DNA from 4 places in the Mesorhizobium sp. M2A.F.Ca.ET.043.02.1.1 genome. Region 1 is predicted to be linked to each of the others. Evidence: riboswitches for the same ligand, from Rfam matches in the RefSeq annotation. Region 1 holds a riboswitch; each other region holds the start of a gene.
What was found. A riboswitch is a leader RNA that binds a small molecule or an ion and turns the genes downstream of it on or off. The one in region 1 is predicted to bind cobalamin.

Region 1 (2,194 bases):
CCATCACCGGCCTGATCGGCGGCGTTGCCGCCTTCCTGCCCATTCCGGGCCTGAGCGGCCTAGTCAGCTTCATCAACACGGTGATCCGCCTGTCTCTGACCTATGTCGACGAAATCATCCTCGGCTACAACATCCGCATCAATTCGAACTCGCCCTTCGAGACGGCCCGGCAAGGCGTCGTGCTTTACGCCCAGAACGGCAAGCACATGGTCAAGAACGCCGTGTGGCTGGCGGTGATCATGTGGGGCGTGTCCTTCGTCATCTTCCTGTTGATGCTGGCGCCCGCCGCCGCGATCCTGTGGGTCATGCCCGGACAATTGGCCGGCTGGGCCTTCGTGCTGGCCATCGTCTTTGCCTGGGCCTTCAAGGCGGCCTTCATCGAGCCCTTCGCCATCGCCTCGCTGATGCAGGTCTATTTCGAAGCCATCGAAGGCCAGGTGCCCAACCCCGAATGGGACACGCGGCTCGCCGAGGCCTCGTCCAAATTCAGGGAGCTGCGCGACAAGGCGCTGGGCTCCTTCGGCGGCGGCTCGCGCTGGGATACGCCCCGGGCCGCTTGATCACTGCTGGCGACCTAGCCTTGCAATCGCCGACTTGAGCGGCGCCTCGCCGGCGCCGCGAAACGTCTCGCTCATCACCAACTCGGGCAGCGGCAGACGCTTGGCCCAGCCATGCGCCTCGAGGTCGGGCCTCGGCGCGAATTCCGAGACGGGGCCGACGCAGAGATAGGCGATCGGCGTGACATGCTCCGGGATCGACAGAAGCCGCTTCAGCGCCTCCATCTCGATGATGCTCACCCAGCCGACGCCGACGCCTTCGGCGCGTGCCGCCAGCCAGAAATTCTGCACCGCGCAGACGGTGCTGTAGAGATCCATCTCCGGATTGTGCCAGCGCCCGAGCGGCGAGTCCTTCGAGCGCTGCCGGTCGCAGGTGATGCAAAGATTGAGCGCGCTTTCGCAGATGCCTTCGAGTTTCAGCTTCCGGTAGAGCGCCTGCCGTTCCGCCTCGATCGCCGGCAATTCCTGCTCGCGCGCGGCGAGGAACAGGTCGCGCACCTGTCTGCGCCGCTCGGCATCACGGATGACGATGAAATTCCACGGCTGCATGTAGCCAACAGACGGCGCATGGTGCGCGGCGGTGAGAAGCCGCGCCAGCACACAGTCATCCAGATTGTCGGGTACAAAATGGCTGCGCACGTCGCGCCTGGTGAACATCGCCCGGTACACCGCGTCGCGCGCCAATTGGTCAAAGTCGTCGCCACACGCGGCGATCGCTGCTGCCGTCATCGCTTTTCCCCTTGCGACAAGCAGTCCCCCGCCTGACCAAGCGGAAAACCATGTCTGCCGGGCCGGTCTTCTGGCTCGGGATCGTCCCGCTCCGGCGCCTTCCCGTCATCGACAGTGGCATTTGCCGGCGCGGTCCCCCTCACAGCGTTGGGCACGCCACGGAATAAAACCGTGTTCCCGATTCTCCCGCGTCGCGGGCACCAGGCAGCGGGACGACCTTACCGCGAAGTTCGGCACCCGCCAATGGCGCGGACGACATGGGCTGGCGCAATTTCCCCAGCCATTCGGCTTTTCAAACATGGTCATTACGGCCGCGGGTGCCTAGATTAGGCGCCATGGCCACCCGTCTCTACACGCACTCAATCTTCCTCGAACACCTCACGCCGCCCGGCCACCCCGAGCGGCCCGACCGCCTGCGCGCCATCGAGCGCGTGCTGGACGACGAGGCGTTTTCGGCGCTCGACCGCGTCAAGGCGCCGGAAGGCGATGAGAAAACCATCCTCTATGCGCACCCCGAGACTTTCGTCGAGCGCGTGCGTGCGGCGATCCCTCGGACCGGCATCGTCTCGATCGATGCCGACACCAGCGCCAGCCCGAAAAGCTGGCAGGCCGCGGTGACGGCGATCGGCGCGGCCAACGCGGCGGTCGACGACGTCTTCGAGGGCCGCGCCTCAAATGTCTTCGTCGCCGCCCGCCCGCCGGGACATCATGCCGAAAAGGCTACGGCGATGGGTTTCTGCCTGTTCAACACGGCGGCCATCGCCGCCCGCTATGCGCAGAAGAAGCATCAGGCCGAGCGCGTCGCCATCGTCGATTGGGACGTCCATCATGGCAACGGCACGCAGGACATCTTTTGGGACGACCCGTCGGTGCTCTACTGCTCGACCCACCAGATGCCGCTCTACCCG
Region 2 (2,194 bases), 2.2 Mb from region 1:
GATTGGCAATCGACGGGATGTCGATGACGAAGGAATCGAAATCGTCATGCTCGTGGTCGAGCTCGTCGTCGTGATGGGTCTTGCGGTTCTCAATGTCGTCCTCGACGGCGAGGCCGAGGCCGAGCAGTACCGAAGGATCGACCTTGCCCTGCGCGGTCGGCACGATTTTCACGGCGCGCGCCACATGCTCGCCGATGACGGCGTTGGCGCGCTCAGAGCCCGCCGCATCCATCAGGTCGCTCTTCGACAGGATGATCAGGTCGGCGCAGGCAATCTGGTCCTCGAACACCTCCTCGACCGGGTCGTCATGGTCGAGCGAGTCGTCGGCGGCGCGCTGCGCCTGCAGCGCATCCATGTCGGAGGCAACTCGGCCGTCGGCCAGCGCCGGGCCGTCGACCACGGCAACGACGCCGTCAACCGTCACGCGGCTCTTCACCGTCGGCCACTGAAAAGCCTGCACAAGCGGCTTCGGCAGAGCGAGGCCGGAGGTCTCGATCAGGATGTGGTCGACCTTCGGCGTGCGAGACAGGATCTGGTCGAGCGCCGGCACGAAGTCGTCGGCGACGGTGCAGCAGATGCAGCCATTGGCGAGCTCGACGATGTTTTCCTCCGGGCAGGTGTCGACGCCGCAGCCCTTCAGGATCTCGCCGTCGATGCCGACATCGCCGAACTCGTTGACGATGATTGCCAGCCGCTTGCCCTTGGCGTTCTCGAGCAGGTTGCGGATCAGCGTCGTCTTGCCGGCGCCGAGGAAGCCGGTGACGACGGTGCAGGGCACGCGGAAAACGGAAGCGTTCATGGTCAGTCCTTCAGCATGTCGAGGGGAGGGATGCGGGCAACCAGGCCGCGTTTGAGGGAATCAGGCCGGCCGCGCCAGGGGATCAGGCCGTCGGTCGAAGTGGCGAAGAGCTTTGCGCCGGCGACGAGGTCGGCGCCGCTGGTCGTTTCCAGATCGCCGAAGACGTAGCTCCAGCAGCCGTCGCGCAACAGCGCGGCGCTCAGCCGACGCTTGCAGTTGCCAAGGCATTCGACGGTGCGGATGCGGATGTTCTCGCCCGATACGGCGCGGCGCGTGTCTTCGGCCAGCAGCGCGCCGGCGCGCGGATGCGCGTCCGAGCCGGTCTCGTCGCGGCAGGATGAGCAGACGATGACGGTCACGCCGTCTGACGCGTCGGGCTCGGACGAAATGTCCGCGATGTTTGCCGGGAAACTGCCGTTGCGATCCAAAACCAGGCTCCTTGCCCGGAAAACCCGCCGGGCATTCGGATACTTAAAGTCTCAGACGGCAGGTCTCCTGGCTCGCGGGTCGTCGCCTCAGATGCCGCCTTCCCGGGAACATCCCAGTGGTTTTCGGCCGGGGCTCGTCGCTCACAGTTGCGGGGACAGCCGCGGATTTGGGCTTTTGGCCCGCACCGCATTCCCTCTTGGCTCCTCCCTTTGCCGGGAGAAGACCGTCTGGGTCAGGATTTAGGCTTACGGCTAGGCGCCTGTCAACGCGCGGCTACGACACTGCGATGTCGGCCAGCGCCGGTCCGAGGTCGCCGGCCGGCGTCACTTCGATCGCCTCAAGGCCGAGCCAGCCCTGCATCTGCTTCAGCTCCTCGAAGAGTTGGGCTGCCGTCTCGGGTGGCGCGCCGGCCTCGGCATAGGCGGCGTGGACGCGCAAGATGCTCGCAGGCCGGTCGGCCCTCAGGTCGACGCGGGCGACGATGCGGTCGCCGAGCAGGAAGGGCAGCACGTAGTAGCCGTATTGGCGCTTTTCGGCCGGCGTGTAGATCTCGATGCGGTAGCGGAAATTGAAGAGCTTTTCGGTGCGCGTGCGTTCGAAAACCACGGGATCGAAGGGGGCGAGCAGGGCGCGCGCCTCGATCCTGCGCGGGATTCGGGCGTCGGGGTGAAGATAGGCGGGCTTATCCCAGCCCTCGACCTTCACCGGCAGCAATTCACCGGCTTCGACCAGTTCCTCGATGCGGTCCTTCGTATCCCCGGGGGCCAGGCGAAAATAGTCGCGCAGGTCGCCATAGCTGGCGATGCCGTGGGCGCGGGCCGAGATACGCAGCAATTCGCGATGCGCGTCCTCGACCGAGGGCACCGGCAGGTCGAGCACGGCCTGCGGCAAAACGCGCTCGGGCAGGTCGTAATAGCGCTCGAAACCGCGCCGGTAGGCGGTGGTGATGCGCCCGGCCCAGAACAG
Region 3 (2,194 bases), 510 kb from region 1:
TTTCCGTTCCGTTAGCGGTTGCTGAAACAGCAGGATTCGTCTGCACCGCGGCCCATCAGCAGAAAAGCTGTTTCCGGCGCTATCTCGCGCCGGCGACCCCGCTCGCGTGCAGCACCCAGCGGCGGCCGTCGTTGCGGAACTCGGTGAGCGACAGCGGCTCGATGTCGATCTTCCAGACCGAGGAGAGCGGCGCGCCTAGCACATGCACGATGGCGGCGCGGATCGGCACGGCATGGGTGAGCGCGACGGTGTGGCCGCCCCCCTCGCCGGCCAGCCGCTCCATCAGCGCGGCACCCCGCCGGGCGACGGCGGCAAGCGATTCGCCGCCATGGGGTGCGGCGTCCGGATCGGCAAACCAGGCGGCCATGCCTGCCGGGTCCTCGGCCTGCACCTCCTCGAAGCTTTTGCCGGCCCAGCGCGCGAAATCCTGCTCGGCAAGCAGCGGCTCGACGGTCGCGTCAAGGCCAAGCGCCTCGGCCGTCCTGCGCGCGGCAAGCGCCGGACTTGTCCAGACGCGGTCGGCCCGGCGCAGCGACGAAGCGATCGCGCCGGCGCGATCGAGGGCGCTCGGCTCCGGCGCCTCGTCCGTCGGAAAGCGGCCCTTGCGCGCGGCCTGCGTCGCGCCGCTTGCGATCATCGTCAGGCGGGCGAACATCCAAAACTCCGTGGTCCAGTGAAATTTCGGCCAGGCGAAGCCGCGTTGGCCATTACATGTCGTTGACAGGCGAACGAAGTGCTGACAAGTGTTTTAGCGCTATACGGGATTGGAAGCCGGTGCGAGTCCGGCACGGTCGCGCCACTGTGATCGGCACCAGCCGAAAGTCAGGCCTTATCCCGCAGCACAGTTGGATCAACGGGACGCAGCATCCCACAGGAGGTCAAAATGTCCGACACCACCTTCGCCCCGACCTACGGCCCGGTTGCGATTCCCGTCCGCGAGCTTCTGCCCTGGGCAATCTTCGCCGGCCTGATGCTGATGTTGATGATCTATTTCGTCGGCGCGGAAGAAGGCGCGACCTCGCTGATCCGCGGCACGATGGTGCATGAATTCGTGCATGACGGCCGCCACCTGCTCGGCTTCCCCTGCCATTAGGAGCGGTTCAGCGAAGGCTGAACCGTCCTAGGTTTTGGTCTGACGCGCAATTCCGGACGGAAAACCGTTGCACACTTTACCTGGAATTGCTCTGGAGCGGCTTCGGCATCGCTGATGCCGTTCTGAGATTTGGCCTAATGCAATTCCGGGCGGAAAACGCTCAATTTTTCCGGGAAATTGCTTGAAGGGACTCTGACATGGTCGGAAAACTTTTGCTGCGCGGCATGCTTGTCGGGCTGGTGGCGGGGATTCTGGCGTTCGCCTTCGCCCGCGTCTATGGCGAGCCGCAGGTCGACAAGGCGATCGCCTTCGAGGAACAGCAGGCGCAGGCCGCCGGCGAGGCGCCGGAGCCCGAGATGGTCAGCCGCGTCACGCAGGCAGGCATCGGTCTCGCGACCGGCGTGCTGGTCTATGGCGCGGCGCTTGGCGGGCTGTTCTCGCTGGTCTTCGCCTATGCCTATGGCCGGCTGGGCTCGCTCGGCCCGCGCGGCACCTCGGCGCTGCTGGCGCTGCTCGGCTTCCTTGCCGTGATCGTGGTTCCGAGCCTCAAATACCCCGCGAACCCGCCCGCGGTCGGCAATCCCGAAACCATCGCCTACCGCACCGAACTGTTCTTCATCATGATCGTCATCTCGATCGCCGCGATGGTGGCGGCGGTGGGCCTGGCGCAGCGGCTATGGAGCAAGCTCGGCGCCTGGAATGCCTCGATCGTGGCTGGGCTTGCCTTCCTCGTCGTCTTCGCGCTGGTGAAGGCGGCCCTGCCCGACATCAACGAAGTGCCGGAGAACTTCTCGGCGACGGTGCTGTGGCAGTTCCGCGTCGCCTCGCTCGGCATCCAGCTGGTGCTGTGGACCGTCGTCGGGCTCGGCTTCGGCGCGGTTGCCGAACGCGTGGTCGCGATGCGCGACCAGCGCGCCCGCCGCTACGCCTGAAACCCATGCGCTGGCCGCCAAGGTTCTTTGCCCTGGCGGCCAAAGCGGCTCAACGGTCGACACGACCGCTGAGCCGCTTTGGTCTTTTGTTTTCTCGCAATTCCGGACGGAAAACCGCGGCACACTTTTCCTGGAATTGCTCGGTTGCAGTGCTGCTCGCCCTGCTGGC
Region 4 (2,194 bases), 1.6 Mb from region 1:
TCGTCGAGATGGCGATAGAGGCCGAGATCCGTCATCGCGTTCATCTCCTTAGCCTTCAGGCGACGCTGCGCAACGCCGGGCGACCGCCTTCGGCAAGGCGCGGACCGATGAAGGAGGCGTACCACTCGACGAACTGGATGACACCGCCCTCATGCAACTCGGAATAGGGACCAGGCTCGTAAGCCGGTGACAGGATGCCGAGCGCGTTTTCCTCGACGATGCGGCGGTCCTGATCGTTGGTCTCGGTCCAGACATGGGTGAGCTCTGCCAGATCGTAGTCGACGCCTTCCACTGCGTCCTTGTGGACCAGCCATTTCGTCGTCACCGCGGTCTCGGTGGCGCTGATCGGCAGCACGCGGAAGGTGACGGCGTGATCGATGAGGATGTGGTTCCACGTGGTCGGGTAATGGTAGTGCATCAACGTGCCGATGCGGTCGGCGGCGACCCCGGCGGACAGGTTTTTCGTCACGGCGCGCTTGCCGCTCATCGTGTAGCTGACGGCGTCGCGCAGCAGCGGCGCGCGCGTTGCGCGGTATTGCCCGGCCGGATCGATCCGGAACCGGCTCGGCAGACCCGCCGCCTCGCATTTCGCCCAGTGCGCAAGCATTTCCGGATCGCTGTCGGCGCCTTGCACACCTGTCACCGTCGGCGCTTCCGGGAAAGTCTTGCACAGTTCTGGATGGTTGCCGGCGCAATGATAGCACTCGCGGTTGTTTTCCCAGACGAGCTTCCAGTTACCCTTTTCGACGATCGTCGATTCGAATGCGACCTTCGCCTCGCTCAGCCGGTGCGGCAGGAGATAGGGTTCGATCATGGCGCGCATCGGCGCGAAGTCGGCGGGCTCCTTTGCCAGGCAGATGAAGATGTAGCCGCCGACGCTCTCGCAGGCGACCGGCTTCAGGCCGAACTGGCTTTTGTCGAACCCTTCCGCCATCTGGCGGGCAAATAGCAGCCGCCCGTCGAGCTCGTAAGTCCACTGATGGTAGGGACAGACCAGCTTGGCGGCGGTGCCCTTGTCGGTGTTGCACACGCGGCTGCCGCGATGCCGGCAGGAGTTGTGGAAAGCGTTGATCCTTCCCTTCTGGTCGCGGACCAGCACCACCGGATAATCGCCGATCTGAACGGTGATGTAGCTGCCTGGTTTCGGCAGCTCGCAATCATGGCCGATGAACAACCAGTCACGATGCCAGATCAGCTCCATATCGAGCTTGAAATAATCGGGATCGGTGTAGAAGGGCTGCTCAAGCGAGTAGCCCTGCTTGCGGCTCTGCAGGAGCCTCAGCATGTCGTTGCGCGCATCCATGTCCTGTCCTCGCATCAAGGACTGAACTGGTGGTGATGGAGAAGAACGACCGCCACCGGCAGGGCCGGGCACGCGCCGTCCGCCTCTTGACCGCCCACCGCGATCAGTCGAGTTCAAAATGTCTCTGGCTGGTTTCCGGGCTTTGGAGTTGCCCTCGCGGGCGGTCGCAACACCTTCCCAGGCCCATGGCCCAGTGGTCTCCCGTTGCGACCTCACTCCACCACCGTTGCGGGGGCAGCGCCGGATTTCGACCGGCTTCCCAATTCTCCGCCTCATCGCGACGAAGCGGCACCTGAGATGGCCTGATCTAACCACGACGGCCGGTTTCCCGTCGGCATGAAAACGACATCGCATCCATACGGCGCGACAATGGGCGGCGTATTCATGGTGCTGAGCCTCGTCTCTTTCGCCACGCCCTCCGGCTCCGGAGGCGCTCCCTGAACGAGATTCGCGAGGGCTCCGATGGTTAACAGTATCAAAAAGTGACTATTAGCAGATTCTAAAATCGAACCGAACGGTTCGTTTCTGTTGACGGTGCGTGCAGAACGTTGTGAACGTTGGCGCTCCGACACACTTGGTGAGCCAACTGCCGAACTCACATAAGTCATTGATTAAATTCGATAAAAATATGGTCATAGGCATGCTTATGAAAACTTCAAGATGCGGATTCATAGTCCAGACGAAAAAACTTCGTGATTGGAATCCGGCGATCGGCTCACCCAAATCAGCGCTGTCCGAACGACGCGATTTCATTCCCAAGACACGCCGCTAGACGGACTGAATAAAGATACTGGAGTAGCAAAAATGAAAAAGATTGTTCTCACTGCCGCCGCCCTTCTGGCAATTTCCGGCAGCGCCTTTGCCGGTAGCGACAATTACAACGCGCAGGCT

Region 2: linked by a shared signal. The riboswitch ahead of EJ068_RS03435 (DUF1636 family protein) and the one ahead of bluB (5,6-dimethylbenzimidazole synthase) in region 1 are both predicted to bind cobalamin.
Region 3: linked by a shared signal. The riboswitch ahead of EJ068_RS27525 (CbtB domain-containing protein) and the one ahead of bluB (5,6-dimethylbenzimidazole synthase) in region 1 are both predicted to bind cobalamin.
Region 4: linked by a shared signal. The riboswitch ahead of EJ068_RS17755 (aromatic ring-hydroxylating dioxygenase subunit alpha) and the one ahead of bluB (5,6-dimethylbenzimidazole synthase) in region 1 are both predicted to bind cobalamin.

The regions. Positions count from the first base shown of each region.
Region 1 covers NZ_CP034445.1:5,264,061-5,266,254, forward strand. Annotated here, with positions in the region: gene EJ068_RS24925 (hypothetical protein) at 1-560, shown strand, start outside; gene bluB (5,6-dimethylbenzimidazole synthase) at 561-1,286, opposite strand; cobalamin riboswitch at 1,329-1,506, opposite strand; gene EJ068_RS24935 (histone deacetylase family protein) at 1,622-2,194, shown strand, end outside.
Region 2 covers NZ_CP034445.1:724,200-726,393, reverse strand. Annotated here, with positions in the region: gene cobW (cobalamin biosynthesis protein CobW) at 1-799, opposite strand, end outside; gene EJ068_RS03435 (DUF1636 family protein) at 802-1,227, opposite strand; cobalamin riboswitch at 1,267-1,471, opposite strand; gene EJ068_RS03430 (winged helix-turn-helix domain-containing protein) at 1,502-2,194, opposite strand, start outside.
Region 3 covers NZ_CP034445.1:5,774,921-5,777,114, reverse strand. Annotated here, with positions in the region: gene EJ068_RS27530 (histidine phosphatase family protein) at 80-655, opposite strand; adenosylcobalamin (AdoCbl) riboswitch at 760-837, shown strand; gene EJ068_RS27525 (CbtB domain-containing protein) at 884-1,093, shown strand; gene EJ068_RS27520 (CbtA family protein) at 1,291-2,025, shown strand; gene EJ068_RS27515 (hypothetical protein) at 2,175-2,194, shown strand, end outside.
Region 4 covers NZ_CP034445.1:3,695,018-3,697,211, forward strand. Annotated here, with positions in the region: gene EJ068_RS17750 (hybrid-cluster NAD(P)-dependent oxidoreductase) at 1-35, opposite strand, end outside; gene EJ068_RS17755 (aromatic ring-hydroxylating dioxygenase subunit alpha) at 56-1,303, opposite strand; cobalamin riboswitch at 1,412-1,614, opposite strand; gene EJ068_RS17760 (DUF680 domain-containing protein) at 2,108-2,194, shown strand, end outside.